2 regions of the Staphylococcus sp. AS1337 genome follow, and region 1 is predicted to be linked to the other one. Evidence: riboswitches for the same ligand, from Rfam matches in the RefSeq annotation. Region 1 holds a riboswitch; the other holds the start of a gene.

Region 1 (12,994 bases):
TTCTAATATGATCACTCATACCTCCATCAATAGAAACGTATTTATTAACATTAGGGATTTCTTTAATTGTTCCAACTTCGTATAAAGTGATACCAGCTTCACCTACAATTGAACGCCCAGGTTCAATACCGATTTCAGGAATAGGGTAACTAGCTTCTTCAGCAATCGATTTAACCGCAGTAGTAATTTCCTCAATACCTTCTTCAATAGGGAAACTTACATCTCCTTCAACATATTTAATACTGAAGCCACCGCCAAGATTTATTAGCTCTACTTCAATATCATTTTCTTTCAACCAATGAACTACAAGTTTTGTAGTCTCAATCATTGCTTCAGTACCTTCAATTTGTGAACCTACATGAAAATGAACACCTTTAAGTTTTAAATATTTTGAAGTTTTAACTTTCTGTACACCTTGAATAGCTAATCCATGCTTGATAGATAAACCGAATTTACTATCTTCTTGTCCAGTTTGAATAAATTCATGCGTATGCGCTTCAACTCCTGGGTTTAATCTAATAACTACATTCACTTCTTCATTTGCGTAACGGTCAATAAGATCAATTTCTTCCAATGAATCTATAACGATATAGCCAACTTTGCTTTCTAAAGCATATCGAATTTCATGTTTCGTCTTATTATTTCCGTGAAAGTGGATATGTTGTGGGTCAAATCCAGCTTCTAAAGCCGTGTATAGTTCACCCTCAGAGACAACATCTAATTCAAGATTTTCTTCTTGAACCAATTTAACCATTTGTAAACAAGTAAATGCTTTAGATGCATATGAAACATTATAATTTAATCCACTTTTTTTAAAGGCTTCATGAAAACGTCTCATTTGATTTCTAATTTGTACTTCATCATAGACAATTGTAGGCGTCCCAAAACTTTGCGCTATAGTTTTAAGACTTGTACCTCCCATTGTAAGTTCGCCACTATCATTATATTCTACTACCATAATTTATCTATACTCCTTTATTAGTGAGTCGTGATTCATTGCACTCAGTTGTTCGGAATTGGCACCGACACCTTTAAACGTGTATTCATCAACACGTATATCATTATTATATAATATAACTTCATCTCGTGCATTCACACTATCATCGACTTCTACGAACATATGACTCATCATCAACGCACGTATAGGGAAACGTTTGCCGTTTATCATTGCTTCATGCTTCGCTCTTGATTTAAGAATGCCATCACCATAACCAATATCAACTACTGCTAGTTTAGTCTGATCTTTTGTTGCTTCAAACGCAAAACTATAACCACAGTAATCACCTTGATTTACTTCTCTTACTTGAATGATATTGCCTTTAACCGTTAATGATTGTTGAATGACTGTTTCGTCTATCGTACTATATGGTCTTGATCCGTACAAAGCAATACCCACACGTGCATGTGTATGATTAGGAAATATACCTTCTTCTCTATAATAACTTGCACTATTTTGAGCATGAATCATATCAAATTGATAGTTTTCAGCAAATAATGCCTCTACAATATCTAACCAAGCTTCACGTTCAATTTTATAATCAGTCACGTCAAATTCATCTGCATAGCCAAAATGGGTCCACAAACCCACAATATTCATTTTATTTGTATTTTGATTTTGCTCATGATGTGAAAGTAGTTCTTTAATTTCATCTATCGTCTTCATTCCTGAACGATGTAATAAATTCTCATATTCCACATGTACTTGTATATCATATAGTTCATTAAAATTCTCATAATAAAATGATAGGGAAGGTAAAGTCATTTGTATGTCATAAGCACGTACTTTATCAAATTCATAGACAGCATTCATTAAAAAAATAGTAGCATCTGGAGCTAGTTTACGAATCCGTATAGCTTCTCTTAATGAAGTCGTGCTAAATGTATTAATACCTATTGCCAAAAATTGTGTGACTGCAAACTCTAATCCATAATGATATGCATTATTTTTAACGACTGCCATCAATTGGTTGTCTTGTTTTACATTTTCAGCGTTTTTTCGAAATTTTGCTGTATCCACAGACCAAATAGCTGTCATTTTACGCGCACCTCACTGTAAGAATTTAATATTTGTTCATAATAATCAGCAATTCTAATAAGCATATGTTCATTAAAATTCAAATGAGAGGTATGTAACCCTGTAACAAATCCTTTGGATTCGTCACGTACACCTACAAAAACAAAATAACTTGGAGCTAGTTGACTATAAAAACTAAAATCTTCTCCAAATAAATATGGTGTAGGTTTATCAATCACTTCAAATTTCGCATTTCTCAAACCAGTTTCTACACGTTTACGCAAATTCGGATCATTATAAGTAGGGGGATAACCTTCTTCAAATTTCACTTCACAGTCGACATTGAATAATAATTTCACACTTTCTGCAATTTTAGCCATTTGTTGCTTAACTATTTCTAAATCATTAATATCATAAGTGCGAATAGTACCTTCCAAATATCCATGACTAGGTACCGTATTAATAGCTTCTCCAGCTTCAAAATGCCCCATATGAACTATATTTCGTTTCAAACCATTCAAATGATATTGTTGAATTTGACCAACTTGACCCAGTACATGTTGCAATGCTTCTCCACAAGAATATCCTTGCTCTTTATCTGCTACATGACTTGATAGACCATTTAAATAAAATCTATATTCTGTAGCACTTGCAGTAATTTCTTCATCTCTAATGACAACACGACCTTCATTTTCAAATGGCATCACATGGACACCAAACACAGCTTCAATAGGGTAATGACTAAATGCACCAGCTCTAATTAGTCGATTGGCGCCACCACCTGTTTCTTCAGCAGGTTGAAAGATAAAGACAATATTTTGAGGAAGTTCACCACGATCAGCTATGACTTTACAACGTTTGACAAAGAGCATTAACGCCGTTGTATGTCCATCATGCCCACATGCATGCATCACATTATCCGTTTTACTTTTAAAATCTATATCATTTTCTTCAAAGATTGGCAACGCATCGATATCTGCTCGATAAGCAATTGTGTGTTCGCCATTACCAGGTAAGTACGCAATAACCCCTGTATCAAGGGGTCTTTGATATTCGACTCCTAATTCTTCTAAAAAGTTAGCAATATATTCAGTTGTTTCATATTCATGTAAGCTCAACTCTGGATGTTGATGCAAGTAACGTCTATGTGTTGTAACAAATTCTAACTCATTCATCAAAATCAAATCCTTTTAGTTAAAGTTATATTTAGACTCTATTTTGTTCTTACAAGTCTATTATGTATCATTCTATATTATAAAAATGAGGAGGTAAGACGACCTTGTTATATATGAAATCACTATCACATATAACAAGTTGAGACATTATAATAAATTTTATGCAGTCTCGTCTAAACCTCCCATTTTGCTATTTCAACATTTACTTAAATTTCATCAATATGTTTTCATTTACAATAAATATCTTTTATTTTAATTAAGTATTAGTCATTTAATTTTCTTAACGCTGAAACAATCTCGCGTTTTGAATCTTCAACTTCGCTTGTTTGTTTAATGACTTTTGCAGGAGTACCAGCTACTACAGAACCTTCAGGTACATCTTGTGTTACAATTGCGCCTGCCGCAACAATAGAACCTTTACCAACACGAACACCTTCAAGAATTACTGCATTTGCACCAATTAATACATCATCTTCAATGACTACTGGTGATGCGCTTGGTGGTTCTATTACTCCTGCTAATACTGCACCAGCTCCAACATGAACATTTTTACCAGTAGTAGCACGTCCACCAAGCGTTGCATTCATATCTACCATAGTACCTTCACCAACTACAGCTCCGATATTAATTGTAGCACCCATCATGATTACTGCACCATCTTCAATAATCGCTTGTTCGCGAATAAAAGCGCCAGGTTCAATTCGTGCATTAGTGTTTGTTAAGTCTTTCAACGGAATTGCAGAGTTGCGACGATCCATTTCAACTTCTAATTGATCAATACTTGATTGATTGCTTTCGTAAAATTGTTTCCATTCGTCAGCTTCACAAAAGATTACTTTTGAATCAGCGGAACCAAAGACTTTAAAACTTTCAGGGAAGTTCATATTTTCAAACTTCCCATTTGCATATACTTTTAGTGGTGTGGATTTTTTTGCATCACTAATAAATTGAATAATTTCTTCTGCCGTTAAATGTTGTACCATAATTAAATACGCTCCTTAGGGTTTATAGGTTGTCAAATGTATAATAGTCATTTGCTTTATTGATTAATTTTTCTGCTGCGCCAATTGCACCATTGGCAAAAATATCTTTAGACTGTGCACGATGAGTTATTTCAATCGTTTCATCTGTACCAGCAAAAAGTATATCATGTTGTCCTACGATAGTGCCTCCACGAATTGAATGAACTCCAATTTCATCTTGAGTACGCTTTTCATTGTTTTCATGTCTATCATAAACTGGTGTAGATTGTGTACGTAATGATTCAATCACATCGTAAAGTTTAACTAGAGTACCACTTGGTGCGTCAACTTTTTTATTATGGTGAGCTTCTGTAAGCTCAATATCAAAGTCTTCTAGTAATGGCACAGCAGCTTCTAAAATTTTAGTTAGTGCGTGAACGCCATAACTCATGTTTGCACTGAAAAATACAGGCATACGATTACTTAGTTCTTTTAGTTTATCGATAATTGTATCTTTTTCACCAGTGGTCGCAATTACCAATGGTAAAGTGAAATCTTCTTCTAATAGAGGTAATAATAATTCAGGGTTTGAAAAATCAATAGCAACGTCTGCGTCTGTAACATCCGCAATATGTTGATAAGTAGGGTAAGGGTAGTCTTTAGTTTCATTTCTTACAATTATCCCTACAATTTCATGTCCCTTTTCTTCAGCTAGTCTAGCAACACGTTGATTCATTGCGCCATAGCCAATAAGTACTACTTTCATGCTTTTTCACCTGCTTTAAAATTTTCATAAGCTTGTTCTAATGTTTCTCGTTCACTGTCTTCAAGTGGAACTAATGGTAAACGAACTTCATAATTTCCAAATCCTTCCAATGCTGTTAATACTTTTACTGGAATAGGGTTTACATCTACTGATAGGGCATCAAGCAATGTTTGAATTGGTTGAAATTGCGTTTCAATATTTTCTCCATTTTGTTTAGCGTCGTATAGCGCTTGGAATGATTTCGGAATCACATTTGCAACAACTGAAATCACACCGTGACCATCTTTATTAAAATATTCAACCACATTATCGTCATTCCCACTATATAATGCGAAGTCATCTAGGTTAAGACGTTTTTTTAAATCGTCTAAATAATCAAAATCATTTGTTGCATCTTTTAGTGCGACGATATAATCATTTTGACTTAAAGTTTCGACAGTTTCTGCTTCAATTGTCATATTCGTACGGGAGGGAACATTATATAAAACGACTGGTAATTTAACTGCATCAGCAATTGTCGTAAAATGTGCAATTAAACCACGTTGGTTTGTTTTATTATAGTAGGGCGTAATCAACATGATTGCATCTGCGCCTAATTCTCTAGCACGTACTGAGGCTTGAATAGATTTTTGTGTATTGTTAGTACCTGTCCCTGCAATTACCGGTACTCGACCATCTACATGATTAATGACACTTTCTAATATTTGATCTTTCTCATCATCATTAAGTGTAGGGTTTTCTGCAGTAGTACCATTGACTACGATAGATTTCGTATCGTTCTCTATTAAATAATCAACATGTCTTCTAATGGCTTCATAGTCTACTTCATTGTGTGTGAATGGCGTTGCTAAAGCTACACCAACACCTTCAAAAATATGTCCCATGTTATTTAACTCCTTTCAAGCTCATCACTTGTTCAAGAATTTGTACTGCATTTAATGCTGCACCTTTCAATAAGTTATCAGAAGTACACCAAACGTGGAATGTATTATCTAAACTATCATCACGTCGAATACGTCCTACAAAAATTTCATCTTTATTAGTAGAATGTATCGCTAATGGGTATTCATTCTTCTGTGGATTATCAACAAGTACAACGCGATCATCATTTTCAAATAATGCTTGTATTGCTTCAACTGTCGCTTCTTTTTCTAATGTTACACTCATGTGCACGCTGTGACTATCTTGTACTGGTACACGAACACATGTCGCTGTAACTTTTAAATCATCTGTATTTAAGATTTTACGTGTTTCATCAATCATTTTTTGTTCTTCTTTTGTATACCCGTCTTCTAGGAAACTATCTATATGTGGTAACACATTATTATAAATTGGATGTGGGTAAGCTTCAGGCGATTTGCCATTTGCACCTTCTGCTAAATCTGCCTTACCTTTAACACCAGATCCAGATACTGCTTGATAAGTTGTGTATGCTACGCGTTTCAAACCATAAGTTTCTTGTAATGGTTTAAGTGGCACAACTGATTGAATCGTAGAGCAGTTAGGATTCGCAATAATCTTTCTATCTAATTTAGGTTCATTGACTTCTGGTACGATTAAATCGATACCTTCAGTCATTCTCCATTGGCTGGAGTTATCAATAACAATAGCACCTGCTTCTTCAAAGATAGGTGAGAAGTGCTCACTTGTACTACCACCTGCGCTCATCAATACATAATCAAATGATTCTTTAGCCGCATCTTCAGTTAACTCTCTAACTGTATACGTTTGACCTTGGAATTCTACTTGTTGTCCAGCTGAACGTGCTGATGAAAACAGCACCAATTCATCAAATGGAATCTCTTTTCTATCAATAGTTTCTAACATTTTTCTTCCTACTAAACCAGTTGCACCTGCAATTGCTAATCTTGTCATATACAATACACTCCAATGTTATTTTTTAATAGTAATATAATTTTGAAAATTCAGATATCAAAGGCTTGATAAAGGGTTTGAACAGCTCGTTCACCATTCATAGCATCAATAACACATGAAATACTAATTTCTGAAGTTGTTGTTTGATAAAATGAAATATCATTTTCAATCAATGTTTTGAATGCTTTTGAAGCTACGCCCGACATGTCTCTCATGCCAGAACCAATTAGAGAGAGTTTAACGTAATCTTCATTTATCTTAAAGTCTAACGCACTAAATGATTCTTTTAAAGACTCTAAAATCGTAGAAATTTGTATGACATCTGTATCTTTAATCGTGAACGACATTTGTAATCCTTCCAAATTAACGATTTGTGATATCATATCAACATTAACGGAACCATCTTCTAAATGGTTGAATAACGCAGTTAATAATTTGTTATCGGGTAGAGGATAACTAATAGTAACGTGCATCATATGCGTATCTAACGCAACGCCTGTAACGGCTTTTCTTTCTAATATTTCAGTTTGGGGCATAATCCATGTTCCTTTCACATTTGATAAAGTTCTTCCTAAGTAAAGTGGAATACTGTAATTGTTTGCCAATTCTACACTTCTTGTTTCAAGTACACCTGCGCCTAAAGCACTCATCTCCATCATTTCTTCATAAGAGACATAGTCCAAACGTTTAGCGTCCTTGTAAAGTCTTGGATCTGTTGCATAAACGCCATCAACATCTGTATATATTTCGCATGCTGTGTTATTGCTTGCTGCTAATGCGACTGCTGTAGTATCTGATCCACCACGACCTAATGTAGTTACTTCAAAGTTATCATTAATACCTTGAAAACCTGCTATGACTAAAATATCATTTTCGGTAAATGATTGCTCGAATGTCTCAGGATCAATTTCTGCTATACGACTCTTCAAATGATGTCCAACAGTTTTAATTCCTGCTTGATAGCCAGTCATGGCTTTGGCGTTAATACCAATATCATTTAAAACCATCGATAAATAAGAAACTGTTTGTTGCTCTCCTGTGGTAAGTAAGAGGGCAAGTTCCTGATCTTTAGGACTACTAGTTAAAGTCGAAACATTTGCCATTAGTTCATCTGTTGTTTTACCCATAGCACTTACAACCACAATTAATTGTTCACCTTGTTCAACTCTTAATCTAAGCATTTCGGCAATATTTTTTATTTTAGTAAAATCACTTACTGAAGAACCTCCAAATTTCAAAACACTTCTTTCCAATTTCTATATCCTCCTCAACGAATAGGGGAGAATCACAGTATTATAAAAAAAGAACAAGTTCGGAATGCGAACCTGTTCTATAATATATATACAAGTGATGCACTCCATTATTTTAAAATAATGACAGACTCTTAGCTCTTAACCATAAAGTCCAACGTGTTATAAGCTGCTATTATAACTGTTTCGGCATCTCACCCTTTCAAAATTAGCTGCTAGCAGGCAGGTTCTTCTAATAATTACTAATGATTGATGCGCCTCATCAAAACCATATTTAATTTTTTGTTTATGATACACATTATACATAGGCATGCATATACTGTAAACCGCTTTTACGCAGTTTTTTTAATTTACTGAAAAATCCAATACTTTATAAATCCTTTTTGCAACTTATGTGTAAAAAGTGTTGTAAATCAATTCATATTCCCAATTTTAAATTATAATAATGGGAATTATAGTGGATTAAAATTCTTCATATACTGCTGGATCTTGTCCTTTTAATCTGCCGTCTTTTTGTGTTAATGCATTTATTTTTTCTATATCATCATGCTCTAAAGTAAAATCAAAAACATCTTTATTTTGAATTTGTCTAGCAATAGAAGTTGCTTTTGGAATAGGTACTACACCATTTTGAATATGCCATCTCAAAATAATTTGAGGAATGGTTTTATCATATTTTTCTGCTATCACTTCAATATCCTTATCATTTATAACTTCTGAAGCACGACCAAGAGGGCTCCATGCTTGTGTGATAATTCCTTTTTCATTATGATATCTAAGCATATCTTGTTGGTTAAAATAAGGATGTAATTCTATTTGGTTAACCGAAGGCAGGACTCCTGTTTCTTGTTCTAACGTTTCAATGTGTTCAGGCAAGAAATTACATACACCGATAGATTTAATTAACCCAGCATTACGAGCATCAATCAACGCTTGCCAAGCCTCAACAAATTTACCATGTCTTGGATTTGGCCAATGTATTAAGTATAAATCTATATATTCCACATTCAGACGATAAATCGATTCTTGAATAGCAATCATTGCCGAATTGTAGTCTTGATAACGCCCAGGAAGTTTAGAAGTTACAATAATTTGGTCTCTTGAGACATGACTCTGTTCAATCGCTTTACCAACGGTACCTTCATTCTCATAATTATATGCAGTATCTAATAAACGATAACCTTGATTTAACGCGCTAACAATCGCATGCATCCCTGATACACCATTTAACTTATATGTACCAAATCCTATTTGGGGTATTATCTTGCCGTCAATCATATCTATATTTTGCATTTTCAAATTCCTCCTAGCTTAAACTTATAATGATTATATAATTCTTGAAAAGCATTTCAAAGTAATTGGCCCTTACAACATTTATTTTACAATCATCAAATGGGGAGTAATAAAAAAGTCTGCCAGATTATAAACTGGCAGACAAATATATTTTCATATTTTTAATTATTATTAAACAATCATTAATTATTTCGTTAATACGCCAGTTTCTTCTAAATAAGCTTGGTATGATATCTCTTTAGATACAGCTCCAGCTGGATTTAAGTCGATTACACGATTTGCGATTGTATTGATAAATTCAAAGTCATATGAAGTAAAAATAAGAGAACCTTTAAAGTTCTTCAAGCCATCATTTACAGCAGTGATACTTTCTAAGTCTAAGTGGTTCGTAGGCTCATCAAGTAATAATACGTTTGCGCTTGATAACATCATTTTACTTAGCATACAACGCACTTTTTCTCCCCCTGATAATACACTTGCTTTTTTCTTAACTTCTTCACCACTAAATAACATACGACCTAAGAAACCACGTAAGAACGTTTCAGTTTGTTCATCCTCAGGTGCGTATTGGCGTAACCAATCGACAAGATTCATGTCAACACCTTCAAAGAATTCTGAGTTATCTTTAGGGAAGTAGCTGCGAGATGTAGTAACACCCCATCTTACAGTACCTTCATCAGGTTCCATTTCTCCAGCTAGTATTTTCAGTAATGTTGATTTAGCAAATTCACTATCTCCAATTAATACAGCTTTATCATTTGGATCCATTGTAAATGAAATGTTATCAAGAACTTTAACACCATCAATTGATTTTGATAGGTTTTCGACAAATAATAAGTCGTTACCAATTTCACGTTCTGGCGTGAATTTTACAAATGGATAACGGCGCGAAGAAGGTTGAATATCATCGAGTTCAATTTTCTCTAATTGCTTTTTACGGCTTGTAGCTTGTTTAGATTTAGATGCGTTTGCAGAGAAACGCGCAACAAATTCTTGTAACTCTTTAATTTTTTCTTCTTTTTTCTTGTTTTGATCTTGGGCCATTTTCATAGCTAATTCACTTGACTGATACCAAAAATCATAGTTACCTACATAAACTTTAATCTTACCATAATCTAAATCAGCAATATGAGTACACACATTATTTAAAAAGTGTCTATCATGTGATACGACAATAACAGTGTTGTCAAAATTGATAAGGAAATCTTCTAACCAACTTATAGCTGGAATATCTAGTCCGTTAGTCGGCTCATCTAGTAATAGTACATCTGGCTGACCAAAGAGACTTTGTGCTAATAACACTTTAACTTTTTGATTGTTTTCTAATTCTGACATCGTTTTGTCTTGCAAGTCAGCTTTAATACCAAGACCAGAAAGTAGGGAACCAGCATCTGCTTCTGCATTCCAACCATCCATTTCTGCGAATTCACCTTCAAGTTCAGCAGCTCTGATACCGTCTTCATCATTGAAATCTGGTTTCATATAAATTTCATCTTTTTCTTTCATTACTTCATATAAACGTTCATGACCTTTAATAACAACGTCTAAAACACGTTCATCTTCAAAGGCGAAGTGATCTTGTTTCAATACTGCTAAACGTTCATTTTTACCCATTGAAACATGGCCAGTTTGAGCGTCTAATTCACCGGATAAAATCTTCAAGAATGTTGACTTACCAGCTCCATTTGCCCCAATCAAACCATAGCAATTGCCATCTGTAAATTTAATATTTACATCTTCGAATAGTTTACGATCGCCAAATCGTAAACTTACATCAGTAACTTGTAACATGCATTTACTCCTTTTCGTTAATCTACCGGACAAATTATAACACACTTAGCTTGTACTTTCGACCATTCTCGCTATACTGATGCTTGTTTCCTTATAGCATGTTATAATAAGAAAGAATAAATTTATGTACGAAGGAGAAAAGTATGGCCCAAGATGAAAAAGATATAGTAGGTTCAATAGAATTTCTTGAAGTTGTTGGTATAGAAGGCTCAACATACCAATTAAAAGGACCAAATGGCGAAGACGTAAAACTAAACCAATCTGAAATTAACGAAGAAGATGAATTACAAATAGGGGAAGAATATAGTTTCTTCATCTATCCAAACAGATCAGGAGCATTATTTGCCACACAAAATATGCCTGATATCACAACAGATAAGTATGCTTTTGTTAAAGTAATCAAAACAGACCGCGATGGTGCGCATGTAGATGTCGGTTTACCGAGAGAGGTATTAATTCCTTGGGTAGATTTACCAAAAGTAAAAGAAGTATGGCCAATACAAGGTGATGAGTTATTTGTTACTTTACGTGTGGACAGGGACAACAATATGTTTGCGCGTTTAGCGACTGAAACTATTGTCGAACAAATGTACACCCCTTCATTTGAAAATGAAAAGCAAAACCAAGTTATCGAAGCTAGACCATATCGTCTATTAAGAATTGGTAGTTTCTTACTATCTAAAGATGGATATAAAATATTTGTTCATGAATCTGAACGTAAAGCAGAACCACGTCTTGGTGAAAATGTAAAAGTACGTATTATTGGCCAAAATGATAAAGGTGAATTAAACGGGTCATTTTTACCATTAGCTCACGAAAGATTAGATGATGATGGGCAACGCATTTTTGATTTACTTGTAGAATATAATGGCGAACTACCATTTTCAGATAAATCAAGTCCTGAAGCCATTAAAGAAATATTTAACATGAGCAAAGGGTCCTTTAAAAGAGCAATTGGTCATCTTTACAAAAATAAAATTATTAACATTGAAGGTGGTAAAATAGCTTTAACTCAAAAGGGTTGGGACCGAGTAGAAAAATAGTCCACGAAGTTAAACGTAAAAAACTTTAAAACGTCATATAGAAATACACGTTATAACCTGAAAACACTACGGTAAAGTAGTTGTTTTCAGGTTTTTTTAGTTTTTATATTACAAACCCTGAATTTTTGTAATATATCACTAAGATTATAAACACTGCTACCAAAGCATTTTTAGTACTAATACACATTATCATATGCAAAATATAAATATTGTAAATGACAAAAATGTTTTCTTAACGAAACATTTACACTAACTATATTTCTATTTAATAAACATTATGTAGTATAGGAACTGTAATAAATACATATAACTTTTGGGTTATTCACTTATTAGGAGGATGTTTCAATGAAAAAATGGCAATTATTTGGTGCTACAGCAATCGGCGCTTCACTTTTATTAGGAGCTTGTGGTGGCGGTAACGCAAACTCAGGTAAAGGCGAAGGAGAAGTAAAGGGCGATGGCTCTTCTACAGTAGGTCCAATCATTGAAAAACTAAATGAAAAATTTGCTAAAGATAATTCAGATGTAACAGTTTCTTCTGGCACTTCAGGAACAGGTGGTGGCTTTGAGAAATTCATAGCCGGGAATACTGATTTTTCAAACGCTTCTAGACCAATCAAAGATGAAGAAAAGAAAAAACTAGATGATAAAGGCATTAAATATGATGAATTCAAAATTGCTCAAGATGGTGTAACGATTACTGTAAACAAAGATAATGATTTCGTTGATGAACTTACAAAAGAACAACTTAAAAAAATCTACTCAGGCGAAGCAAAAACTTGGAAAGATGTTAATTCAGAATGGCCATCAAAAGAAATCAAAGCT
Region 2 (12,994 bases), 270 kb from region 1:
AAGATAAAGTATGATGAAGAAAGGTTTAACTCTCATCTAATTACTTCGCACCATATGCAACGTGATACTTTAGACGCTAAACTTGAAGATATTTACATGGATAGAAGAGATAGATTAGATGTTGCAATGGCAGCAAACAAAATTTGCGATAAAATCACGAAGCACAATCCTCAAGTTAAAGGATTATACTTGCACGGCCCATTTGGGACAGGGAAGTCATTTATTTTAGGTGCAATTGCAAATCAGTTAAAAACCGAAAAAATTCCTTCTACTATTGTCTATTTACCTGAATTTATTCGTTCACTTAAAGGCGGTTTTAAGGATGGAAGTTTTGAAACAAAATTATCCAGAGTACGAGAAGCGAATATTTTAATGTTAGATGATATCGGTGCTGAAGAAATTACACCATGGGCTAGAGATGAAGTAATAGGACCGCTATTACATTACAGAATGGTACAGGAATTACCAACATTTTTTAGTTCTAACCTAAGCTTTGAAGAATTAGAGTATCATCTTTCTGTAACACGGGATGGTACTGAAAAGACTAAAGCGGCTCGAATCATGGAACGTATCAAAACTTTGGCGACACCTTATTATTTAGAAGGAAAAAATTATAGGAACGATTGAAATCTAAAATAAATGTTGTATAATTAAATTAAATCTAAATCAAACGAAATTAAACGAAGATACGATTGATATTTCACTACTTCACAGAGAGCCATTAGATGTTGAGATATGGTAAGTATATTTATTGATTACTCCTTCGTCAGTGATGTTGTAATGAACATCCGGCTCAAGACCGTTATCTTACGTAGAGAGAAGCTATTTTGTAAAATGCAGAAAAGCTTTAATTTAGGGTGGTACCACGAAGACCTCGTCCCTTTTTTAGGGATGGGGTCTTTTTATTTTCTCTGCAATTATTGATAAATTGTATTTCGCTTTGATTTAAGTGCTTGAATAAATAGGAGGAATGTTAAATGGACCAAATTAATATAAAATTTCCAGATGGTAATACGAAAGTGTTTGATAAAGGCACAACAACAGAAGATATAGCACAATCAATAAGTCCAGGATTAAGAAAAAAAGCCGTAGCTGGAAAGTTGAATGGTCAATTAATTGATTTAACTAGACCAATTGAAGAAGATGGCGATATAGAAATCGTTACGCCTGGTACAGATGAAGCTTTGGAAGTGTTACGACATTCAACGGCCCATCTTATGGCGCAAGCGTTAAAACGTTTATATGGAAATGTGAACTTTGGTGTTGGTCCCGTAATTGAAGGTGGTTTTTATTATGACTTTGATATGGAAGAGAGTCTTTCTTCGGATGATTTTGAGAAAATTGAAAAGACAATGAAGCAGATTGTTAATGAGAATTATCAAATTGAACGTAAGGTTGTTTCTCGTAATGAAGCTAAAGCATTTTTCTCAGAAGACCCTTATAAATTAGAACTTATAAATGCCATCCCTGAAGATGAGAATGTCACATTATACACTCAAGGTGAATTTACAGATTTATGTCGTGGCGTGCATGTACCTTCAACCTCAAAAATCAAAGAATTTAAACTATTATCGACAGCTGGAGCTTATTGGCGTGGTGATAGTAACAACAAAATGTTGCAACGTATTTATGGTACAGCATTTTTCGATAAAAAGGACTTGAAAGCACACTTACAAATGCTCGAAGAAAGAAAAGAACGTGATCATCGTAAAATTGGTAAGGAATTAGAGCTATTCTCAAACAATCCATTAGTAGGCGCTGGTTTACCACTTTGGTTACCAAATGGTGCAACAATCCGTCGAGAAATTGAACGTTACATCGTAGACAAAGAAGTAAGCATGGGTTACGATCATGTTTACACACCAGTTATGGCTAATGTTGATTTATATAAAACATCTGGTCACTGGGATCATTATCAAGAGGATATGTTCCCTACAATGAAACTTGATGAGCATGAAGAAATGGTGCTTAGACCAATGAATTGTCCACACCATATGATGATCTACGCTAATAAACCACATTCATATCGTGAATTGCCAATTAGAATTGCTGAATTAGGCACAATGCATCGTTATGAGGCAAGTGGAGCTGTGTCAGGTTTACAACGTGTACGTGGTATGACTTTAAATGATGCACATATCTTCGTTCGTCCAGATCAAATTAAAGAAGAATTTAAACGTGTTGTTAATCTAATTATTGATGTATATAAAGACTTTAACTTTGAAAACTATAGCTTCAGACTAAGTTATAGAGACCCAGAAGACAAAGAGAAATACTTTGATGACGATGAGATGTGGAATAGAGCAGAGAGCATGTTGAAGGAAGCGGTTGATGAATTAGGCTTAGATTATGAAGAGGCCATTGGTGAAGCGGCATTCTATGGTCCAAAACTAGATGTACAAGTGCAAACTGCAATGGGTAAAGAAGAAACATTGTCTACAGCGCAACTTGATTTCTTATTACCACAAAAATTTGATTTAACTTATATTGGTAATGATGGAGAACAACATAGACCAGTTGTTATTCATCGTGGTGTTGTTTCAACTATGGAACGTTTTGTTGCGTTTTTAACTGAAGAAACAAAAGGAGCTTTCCCAACTTGGTTAGCACCTAAACAAGTAGAAATCATTCCTGTAAATGTAGATTTACATTATGATTATGCGAGACTTATTCAAGATGAGCTTAAGTCACAAGGTGTTCGAGTTGAAATTGATGACAGAAATGAAAAAATGGGTTATAAAATTAGAGAAGCACAAATGCAAAAAATCCCATACCAACTTGTCGTAGGTGATAAAGAGGTAGAAAATAGTGAAGTTAATGTGAGAAAATATGGCTCACAAGATCAAGAAACTATAGAGAAAGACGAGTTTATTTGGAACTTGGTCGATGAGATTAGATTGAAAAAGCAAAGATAGTCTTGAAAGTAATGTAGAAATCATGTATATTACAGGTTAGTGAGTTAAATATAAAATTAAATTTGAGTTAGAGGTTGCATTTTTAAAGAGTAAGTATTCAGAAGCTGTATGGGGCGTATGTTGAATTCATGAAAGGTAAAAATGCCGAAACTGGTATTGACCATTTACACATTATCAGTTGGGACAGTTATCGAAAGAGACTGGACTGTCACATATGTGATGTGCTACCTATATAAATGCTATTATTAAAATGGTTGCATATCTAATAGGTATGCAACCATTTTGTTTTGGTTGAGTGATTAAAATAATACTTTTACGGGATAGAGTGAAAATTGTAGTAAATGTAGTTGAGCAAATATTTAGCGCTGCGTTTAGGTTTTTCATATTAAAAATTGTATTCTTTAATCATAATAGTAAGTTAGCCTCTAAGTTTAAAGAAAGGACGCTTCTATGGCAAAACAAGAAAATCAAAGCAATGGAGTTCAAAGAGGATTAAAAGATCGTCATATTTCCATGATTGCGATTGGTGGATGTATTGGAACAGGACTATTTATGACTTCGGGTGGAGCGATTCACGATGCCGGAGCCTTAGGTGCATTGTTAGCTTATGCAATTATTGGGGCGATGGTCTTCTTCCTTATGACGTCATTAGGAGAGATGGCGACATATTTACCAGTATCGGGATCATTTAGTACTTATGCCACACGTTTTGTTGATCCTTCATTAGGATTTGCATTAGGTTGGAATTATTGGTTCAACTGGGTTATCACGGTTGCGGCAGATGTTACAATTGCAGCGCAAGTTATACAATATTGGACACCTTTAACTGGGATGCCAGCTTGGGCTTGGAGTTGTCTATTCTTATTAATTATTTTTGGTCTTAATGCATTATCTGTTCGCGTATATGGTGAAAGTGAATACTGGTTTGCATTAATTAAAGTAGTTACGGTTATCATATTTATAGGAATTGGTTTACTAACAATCTTAGGTATTATGGGTGGAGAATTTGTTGGTTTTGATACCTTTACTAAGGGTGGCGGACCAATACTTGGTGATGGACTGGGTGGTAGCTTATTAACTATCTTAGGTGTATTCTTAGTTGCTGGATTCTCCTTCCAAGGAACTGAATTGATTGGTATAACTGCAGGTGAATCAGAAAATCCAGAACGTGCTGTACCAAAAGCAATTAAACAAGTATTTTGGAGAATATTGATTTTCTATATTATGGCAATTTTTGTTATTGGTATGTTAATTCCTTATGACAGTGCAGCATTAATGGGTGGAGGCGATGATATTTCAACATCTCCATTTACACTTGTATTCCAAAATGCAGGATTGGCATTTGCGGCATCATTTATGAATGCTGTAATATTGACTTCAGTTCTGTCTGCGGGTAACTCAGGTATGTACGCATCAACGCGTATGTTGTATTCAATGAGTAAAGATAAATTAGCATATCCTGTATTTGGTAAAACAAACAAATATGGTGTGCCTTATGTATCATTATTTGTCACAGCACTTATTGTAATAGGCATATTTGTATTACAACATTTAAGCGGTGACGCTTATGAATATATTGTTGCTGCTAGTGGTATGACTGGATTTATTGCATGGGTTGGTATTGCAGTTAGCCATTATAGATTTAGAAAAGCGTTTGATAAACAAAATTATGATAAATCAAAATTAAAATACAAAGCTAAGTTATTCCCGTTTGGTCCAATATTTGCAGGTGTACTCTGCGTACTTGTTATAATAGGGCAAGACGTAGACTTTATAAAAACGGGTGATTTCAATCTAAATAGATTCGTTATAACTTATATGGGCATACCTGTATTTTTAGCATTTTTCATTTATCATAAATTGAGATACAGAACGAAAATCGTTCCGCTAGAACAAGTGGATTTACGTCAAGATGTTGATATGGATGAAATTAATAAATAGTAAAAAAACAGTTGACTAATGTCATTATTGTTGTTATGATAGGTAACGTTGAATACGAAACGAACCAAGTAGAAGCTCCCGCTTCTCACCTGTTGCGACGCAAAAGCTGTTGGCAGGTCTTATATATGCATGATGTAGTCATGCGTAGAGAAGAGCGGGTATATTATATACTCGCTCTTTTTGCTTGGGATAATTTCGTAAAAATCTTGGAGGTGTCAACCATAGCAAAAGATCAGACTCAAGTTAACGAAAAGATTCGTGCAAAAGAATTACGCTTAATCGGTCAAGACGGAGAACAAATTGGTGTAAAAACTAAGACAGAAGCTCTAGAAATGGCAGATAGAGTAGGTTTAGACGTAGTTATCATGGCTCCGAATGCTAAACCACCTGTTGCTAGAATTATGGATTATGGTAAATATAAATTTGAACAACAGAAAAAAGAAAAAGAAATGAAGAAAAAACAAAAAACAATTAACCTTAAAGAAATACGTTTAAGCCCAACTATTGAGGAACATGATTTCCAAACTAAGTTGAAGAATGGACGTAAATTCTTAGAAAAAGGCGACAAATGTAAAGTTTCAATTCGTTTCAGAGGTCGTGCGATTACGCATAAAGAAATTGGTCAACGTGTTTTAGAAAAATTTGCAGATGAATGTAAAGATATCGCTACAGTTGAACAAAGACCCAAAATGGATGGACGCCAAATGTTTATTACATTAAGTCCAATCAATGAAAAATAATAATAAGATATTACAGGAGGAAATGAATCATGCCTAAAATGAAAACACACCGTGGAGCAGCTAAACGTGTTAAAAGAACTGGTTCAGGTAAATTAAAACGTTCTAGAGCTTTCACATCTCATATGTTTGCTAACAAAACAACTAAACAAAAACGTAAATTACGTAAAGCTTCATTAGTATCTAAATCAGATATGAAACGCGTAAAACAATTATTAGCTTATAAAAAATAATGACTAAAATGTCATAACGTATCAATTTGAAAGATTGAACATATTTAGAGGAGGAATTTATTATGCCACGAGTTAAAGGTGGAACAGTAACAAGAGCGCGTCGTAAAAAGACGATTAAATTAGCTAAAGGTTACTTCGGTTCAAAACGTACATTATATAAAGTTGCAAAACAACAAGTTATGAAATCAGGTCAATATGCATTCCGTGACCGTCGCCAAAGAAAGCGTGATTTCCGTAAATTATGGATTACACGTATCAACGCAGCAGCTCGTCAACACGACATGAGTTATTCAAGACTTATGAACGGTTTGAAAAAAGCTGAAATCGACATTAACCGTAAAATGCTTTCAGAAATTGCTATTTCAGACGAAAAAGCTTTCGCTGAGTTAGTAACTAAAGCTAAAGATGCTTTAAAATAGTATCTAATTATAGAGGGAGTGCGACAGAAATACTATTATAAAAAATAGATTTCTGTCGCACTCCTTATTTTTAGTTAATAAACAGTTTTAAATATGTGATATAAGCGCCAATAAATTTATCTGGTTGCATTTTAAGATACGAATTATCATTTTGATAAATAACCATCATTTGATAAAATAGCTTAGAAGTCATAAATGGAGGAGAAACTAATGTCTAAATTCGATGAAATGATTACAGTAGTTCCGAGAAATATTTTATTTAATGATGAAAAAAATAAATTCAATGGTTTCTTAGATAAAAATACTGTTAAAGGGCAAGAAATTTTTGACACACTTTCTAAATTTGAAGTTAAACGTCGTGGAGATATGGAAGAAGACCCGGCATACAAGCAGTTAATTTCTTATTGTATATTGGAAAATGAAAACGATGAGTTATTAGTATATGAACGTTTATCTGGTGGAGGGGAATCTCGTTTGCACGGCCAATCATCTATTGGTGTAGGTGGTCATATGAATGATGTTAAAGGTGCCGAGTCAATTAATGAAGTATTGAGAGTTAATGCGCAAAGAGAATTAGAAGAAGAAGTAGGCTTATCAGAAAGTAAGTCTCAGAATTTAGCTTACATAGGTTTTATCAATGATGATACGAATGAAGTCGGTGAAGTCCATCTAGGTGTAGTGTTCAAAATTCATGTAAACAGTAATGACGTAGAAGCTATGGAAACCGACACACTGCGTATAAAATGGGTAGACCAAAGTAAAATTGAAGATTATGATGAGTTTGAAACATGGAGCGCTTTAATATTACAAGCTATAAAATAGGGGTGTCTGAAGATGTCTGATATCATTCCTTTTCCACGTTCAAAAGATAAATTAGTGAGAGAAATTAAGCAATCATTTAATGATAACAATTTTGAGCATACTTATGACTTATTTGAAGACTTTGAAGAACAATTTGAACTAGATGAACAACTGTCTTTGTTAAAATGTTCAATGTTATATAAGATGGGGCATTTTCTTGAACTACGTGAAGAAGCTATTATTTTATTAAAACAAGGAACAACTAAGTATGATGATTTGATGATGTATTATATTAAAAGTTTGAATGGTCTAGGGCAGTATTTTGAAGTAGTGGAAGTTATTAATCAAATTATTGATGAAGTCCATGATCACAGAACACGTATGGAATTGTTTCCAATTAAAGAATATGCATTAAGCCAAATCGATAAACATAACGAACATGCTACACATATGTTGCAAAATTTTGACGTTATCTCTCTTAGAGAACAAATCAATACTATATTAACGTTAATTGACCATAGTCAATTTAGATATCAAGAAACGATTGTCAATATTATCAATGAAATGACTTTACCACCTAATGTGGTAAGTATAATGCTTGAATATTTACGTTTTGGTGGTTACAATCAGACCATTCAAATTCAAAAATTTGGATTTAATATAGAAGTTGTTCCAGCCAAATTATCTGGTTTAGAACATACAGTGTTTAAAACAAATTTAATACCGAAAGTAATTGACCAAATTGAAGATAGTGCGCCACAAATGATTGAAGAGGCATTTCGCTTAATGAATAATCATGCGATTTTATTTTATCCATTAGAATTAGAACGCATAGCATTAGAACCAGTATGGATTGAAGCATACGTAAATTATTTTAAATCTATGCTAGGTTTAGAAAGTTTAGATATGTCAAATGAGGTTGTGAAATTCATAACTAACATTGATAGTGTAGAATAATTAATCATTTGATTTTCGGGTAATGGAAGAAAGTAGCTATAATAAAAATTTTCAAGTTTACATTTTAAATCACATGTTATAAACAGAGTGTTTGTGTAGAGCATAGACGTGTGCTATAATAATGAAGTTGAAAAAATAAAATAGGATAATCATGGAGGTTTTTATACATGACAGCAACTTGGGAAAAAAAGGAAGGTAACGAAGGTGTTTTAACCGTTACAGTTCCAGCAGAAAAAGTAGACAAAGCAATTGATCAAGCTTTCAAAAAAGTGGTTAAACAAATAAACGTACCGGGCTTCCGTAAAGGGAAAGTACCTCGTCCAATCTTTGAACAACGCTTTGGTGTAGAAGCATTATATCAAGATGCAGTTGATATCTTATTACCAGAAGCTTATGGTGAAGCTATAGATGAAACTGGCATAAAACCAGTTGATCAACCAGAAATTAATGTAACATCTATTGAAAAAGGTAGCGAAATGACATTTGAAGCAAATGTCGTTGTAGAACCAGAAGTACAATTAGGTGATTACAAAGGTTTAGAAATTGAAAAACAAAACGTTGAACTAACTGATGAAGAATTACAAGAATCAATCGATCATCAATTAGGACATTTAGCTGAAATGGTAGTTAAAGAAGAAGGCGCTATTGAAAATGGCGACACTGTTAATATCGATTTCGACGGCTATGTTGACGGCGAACAATTTGAAGGTGGACAAGCTGAAGGCTATGATCTTGAAATTGGATCAGGTTCATTTATTCCTGGATTTGAAGAGCAATTAGTAGGCGTTAAAACTGGTGAAGAGAAAGACGTTAACGTTACTTTCCCAGAAGAATACCACGCTGAGGAATTAGCTGGAAAAGAAGCTACTTTCAAAACTAAAGTAAATGAAATTAAATTCAAAGATGTTCCAGAATTAACAGACGAAATTGCTAACGAATTAGACGCAGAAGCAAACACTGTTGACGAATTCAAAGAAAACTTACGCAAACGTCTAACTGAACAAAAAGAAACTGACGCTGAAAACAATCAAAAAGAAGAAGCAATTAACAAAGCAGCAAATAATGCTACAATTGATGTTCCAGAAGCAATGATTAACACTGAGTTAGACCGTATGGTTCAAGAATTTGGTCAACGTATGCAACAACAAGGTCTTAATCTAGAAACTTATTTCCAAATTTCTGGCCAAGATGAGTCACAATTAAGAGAGCAAATGAAAGATGATGCAGAAGAACGTGTTAAAACAAACTTAACATTGACTGCTATCGCAGATGCTGAAGAAGTTGAAGTATCTGATGATGACATCGACAAAGAATTAGAAAAAATGAGTGGACAATTTAATATCTCTGTTGAAGATATTAAACAAACACTTGGTAATACTGACATTGTTAAAAACGATGTACGTATCCAAAAAGTGATTGACTTATTAGTTGATGAAGCTAAATTAGTAGAACCATCTAAAGATGACTCAGAAGCGTAACTAAATATAGAGTAAGCAAATTATTTTGTGAATTATATGTTAGTCGTTTAATATAGTAAACTAGTAGCAGATGCATTCAAAGATGTATCTGCTACACTATTTTGTGCAAATAACTTGTGAAAGGTGCAAGTTGCATATTAAAATACTATCTAGTATAGTCTTTAGGGAATAGGGGTGTAAATAGAATGTTCAAATTCAATGAAGATGAAGAAAATTTAAAATGCTCTTTCTGTGGCAAAGATCAAGACCAAGTAAAAAAATTGGTTGCAGGAAGTGGCGTGTATATTTGTAATGAATGTATTGAGCTATGCTCAGAAATTGTTGAAGAAGAATTAGCTCAAGTAGAACCTGAAGGTTTAACTGAATTGCCAACACCTAAAGAAATTATGGACAAATTAAATGATTATGTAATTGGACAAGAAAAAGCTAAGAAATCATTAGCTGTTGCAGTTTATAATCACTATAAGCGTGTTCAACAGTTAGGTCCAAATGAGGATGAAGTTGAACTACAAAAAAGTAACGTAGCATTAATTGGTCCAACTGGTAGTGGTAAAACACTTTTAGCACAAACATTAGCTAAAACATTAAATGTTCCATTTGCGATTGCAGATGCTACTAGTTTAACTGAAGCTGGTTATGTCGGTGATGATGTTGAAAACATTTTACTCCGTTTAATACAAGCAGCAGATTTTGATGTAGATAAAGCTGAAAAAGGTATTATTTACGTCGATGAAATTGATAAAATTGCAAGAAAATCAGAAAATACATCAATTACCCGTGATGTTTCTGGTGAAGGTGTACAACAAGCCTTGCTTAAAATTTTAGAAGGTACAACTGCAAGTGTTCCGCCACAAGGTGGACGTAAACATCCAAACCAAGAGTTAATACAAATCGATACTACAAATATCTTGTTTGTACTTGGTGGTGCATTTGACGGAATAGACGAAGTTATCAAGCGTAGATTAGGCGAAAAAGTTATTGGTTTCTCAAGTAGTGAAGCTTCTAAATACGATGAAGATGCTATTCTTGAACAAATTAGACCAGAAGATTTACAATCATATGGTTTAATTCCTGAATTTATTGGTCGTGTGCCAATCGTAGCTAATCTTGAAACGTTAGACGTTGATGCGTTAAAAAATATCTTAACGCAACCTAAAAATGCATTGGTAAAACAATATACTAAAATGCTTGAATTGGATGATGTTGAGTTAGTGTTTACAGACGAAGCGTTATCTGCAATTAGTAACAAAGCAATAGAACGTAAAACAGGTGCACGTGGATTACGTTCAATTATTGAAGAAGCTTTAATTGACATTATGTATGATGTACCATCTACAGATGGTGTTGTAAAAGTTGTCATTACTGACCAAACAATAACTGAAGAAAAAGATCCTGAACTATACGATAAAGAAGGTAACCTTGTAAACAAGGAACAAACTTCTGCGTAATTTATCTATAAAGTAAGAAAGTATTTATAGTATATACTTTTTAAAAGTATTCATTTTATAATGCAAACTTGGCATAAGAAACAAACGTTGAATTGAGTTTAAATAAATACTTTTTCAAACTTGTTTATTATTGTCAATATCATATTTGAGGCCGACACGTTTATGATGTCAGGCCTCATTTTTTATGAAAATAATACGATATTTAAAAAATACATATTCATATTAGACTTTGTGTAATATAATTAACAAGTGAATTTAGAAGAAAAGAGGGTCGATAATGAAAATTAATCCTAACGAAATAGAATTATTAATAAGTGCTGTGAAGCCAGAACAATATCCAGAAACTGGATTAAGTGAAGTTGGCTTAAGTGGTAGATCTAATGTGGGAAAATCAACATTTATAAATAGTATGATTGGCAGAAAAAATATGGCGCGTACGTCACAACAACCAGGTAAAACTCAAACACTGAATTTTTATAATATAGACAACCAACTTGTATTTGTAGACGTGCCTGGTTATGGGTATGCAAAAGTAAGTAAAAAGCAACGTGAAGCTTTTGGAATAATGATAGAAAAATATATCTCACAAAGAGAAGAATTAAAACTAGTTATACAACTTGTAGACTTAAGACATAATCCGACTGAAGACGATATCTTAATGTATAATTATTTAAAATATTATGAGATTCCAACCTTTGTCGTAGCTACAAAAGAAGATAAGATTGCTAAAGGTAAAGTGCAAAAACATTTAGCTAATGTACAACAAAAATTAGAAATGGAACCTGAAGATGAAATTATAAGCTATTCTTCAATCAAAAATAATAATCAACAACAGATTTGGAATATTATTGCTAAATATCTTTAGTAACTAATAAAAAAGTTATTAAAACTATTAAGGATGAGTTGTATTTGAGTTTAATTATGACAACAATATGAATGTAAATTATAATTCTTCTAATTTACTGGTGCAAGTTACTTAACTCAAGCTATAATTGTGTTATAATTTACTTATTGTAATATGTATGGAGGGCGTTATAAATGCATTTAATTGCGGTTAGCATAAATCATCGCACAGCAGATGTAGCACTTAGAGAAAAAGTTGCTTTTAAGGATGATGCCATACGTTCAGCCAATGTTGGTTTATATGAAACGAAATCTATATTAGAAAACGTGATATTATCAACTTGTAATCGCACAGAAGTATATGCTGTAACAGATCAAATTCATACGGGTCGCTATTATATTCAAAGATTTTTAGCGAGATCCTTTGGTTTTGATGTTGAAGAAATTAAACAAATGACTGAAGTAAAAGTGGGGGACGATGCAGTAAAACATTTATTGCAAGTTACTTCAGGGTTAGATTCTGTAGTTCTAGGAGAAACACAAATTCTTGGACAAATAAGAAATGCATTTTTTATTGCTCAAGAAGAAGATACAACAGGTACAATCTTTAATCATTTATTTAAACAAGCAATTACTTTTGCGAAAAAAGCACATAATGAAACAGATATTGCTGATAATGCAGTAAGTGTTTCGTATGCTGCAGTTGAACTAAGTAAAAAAGTGTTTGGCAAAATTAATAACAAGCAAGCTTTAATCATTGGTGCAGGGGATATGAGTGAACTATCACTTCTTAATTTAATCGGTTCAGGTGTAACAGATATTACGATTGTAAATAGAACTTTGAGTAAAGCTCAAAATCTAGCAATGAAACATAACGTAAAATTTGAAGCAATGACATCTTTACCGCAACTTTTAGCAAACGTGGACATAGTAATCAGTTCAACAAGTTCTGATGAATATATTGTAACGAATAAAATGTTGCAATCATGCGCGTCTGAACGTAAAAATGATTCTTTAGTATTAATTGATATTGCAGTTCCCAGGGATATTGAACCTACAATTGATGCAATAGAAGATGTGTTTAATTATGATGTAGATGACTTAAAAGGTTTAGTAGATGCCAATTTGAGAGAACGTCAAAATGCAGCTGATCAAATTATGCAAAGTATTCCAAATGAAATTTCATCGCATAATGAATGGGTGAACATGCTAGGTGTTGTAC

Evidence for each region. A riboswitch is a leader RNA that binds a small molecule or an ion and turns the genes downstream of it on or off. The one in region 1 is predicted to bind lysine.
Region 2: it holds a riboswitch for lysine, as region 1 does, so the genes downstream of both, ACSUE0_RS03340 (amino acid permease) here and ACSUE0_RS04700 (aspartate kinase) in region 1, are expected to answer to the same signal.

Annotation. Positions count from the first base shown of each region.
Region 1 is NZ_JBOIHZ010000002.1:396,766-409,759, forward strand. Features, by position in the region: gene lysA (diaminopimelate decarboxylase) at 1-958, opposite strand, end outside; gene ACSUE0_RS04670 (alanine racemase) at 962-2,035, opposite strand; gene ACSUE0_RS04675 (M20 metallopeptidase family protein) at 2,032-3,189, opposite strand; gene dapD (2,3,4,5-tetrahydropyridine-2,6-dicarboxylate N-acetyltransferase) at 3,453-4,172, opposite strand; gene dapB (4-hydroxy-tetrahydrodipicolinate reductase) at 4,195-4,917, opposite strand; gene dapA (4-hydroxy-tetrahydrodipicolinate synthase) at 4,914-5,801, opposite strand; gene ACSUE0_RS04695 (aspartate-semialdehyde dehydrogenase) at 5,803-6,792, opposite strand; gene ACSUE0_RS04700 (aspartate kinase) at 6,843-8,045, opposite strand; lysine riboswitch at 8,135-8,313, opposite strand; gene ACSUE0_RS04705 (aldo/keto reductase) at 8,505-9,335, opposite strand; gene ACSUE0_RS04710 (ABC-F family ATP-binding cassette domain-containing protein) at 9,522-11,126, opposite strand; gene ACSUE0_RS04715 (CvfB family protein) at 11,270-12,169, shown strand; gene ACSUE0_RS04720 (PstS family phosphate ABC transporter substrate-binding protein) at 12,515-12,994, shown strand, end outside.
Region 2 is NZ_JBOIHZ010000002.1:129,926-142,919, forward strand. Features, by position in the region: gene dnaI (primosomal protein DnaI) at 1-627, shown strand, start outside; gene thrS (threonine--tRNA ligase) at 978-2,915, shown strand; lysine riboswitch at 2,976-3,150, shown strand; gene ACSUE0_RS03340 (amino acid permease) at 3,366-4,856, shown strand; ribosomal protein L20 leader region at 4,917-5,045, shown strand; gene infC (translation initiation factor IF-3) at 5,069-5,596, shown strand; gene rpmI (50S ribosomal protein L35) at 5,626-5,826, shown strand; gene rplT (50S ribosomal protein L20) at 5,889-6,245, shown strand; gene ACSUE0_RS03360 (NUDIX domain-containing protein) at 6,456-7,067, shown strand; gene ACSUE0_RS03365 (hypothetical protein) at 7,080-8,003, shown strand; gene tig (trigger factor) at 8,171-9,481, shown strand; gene clpX (ATP-dependent Clp protease ATP-binding subunit ClpX) at 9,667-10,929, shown strand; gene yihA (ribosome biogenesis GTP-binding protein YihA/YsxC) at 11,207-11,794, shown strand; gene hemA (glutamyl-tRNA reductase) at 11,968-12,994, shown strand, end outside.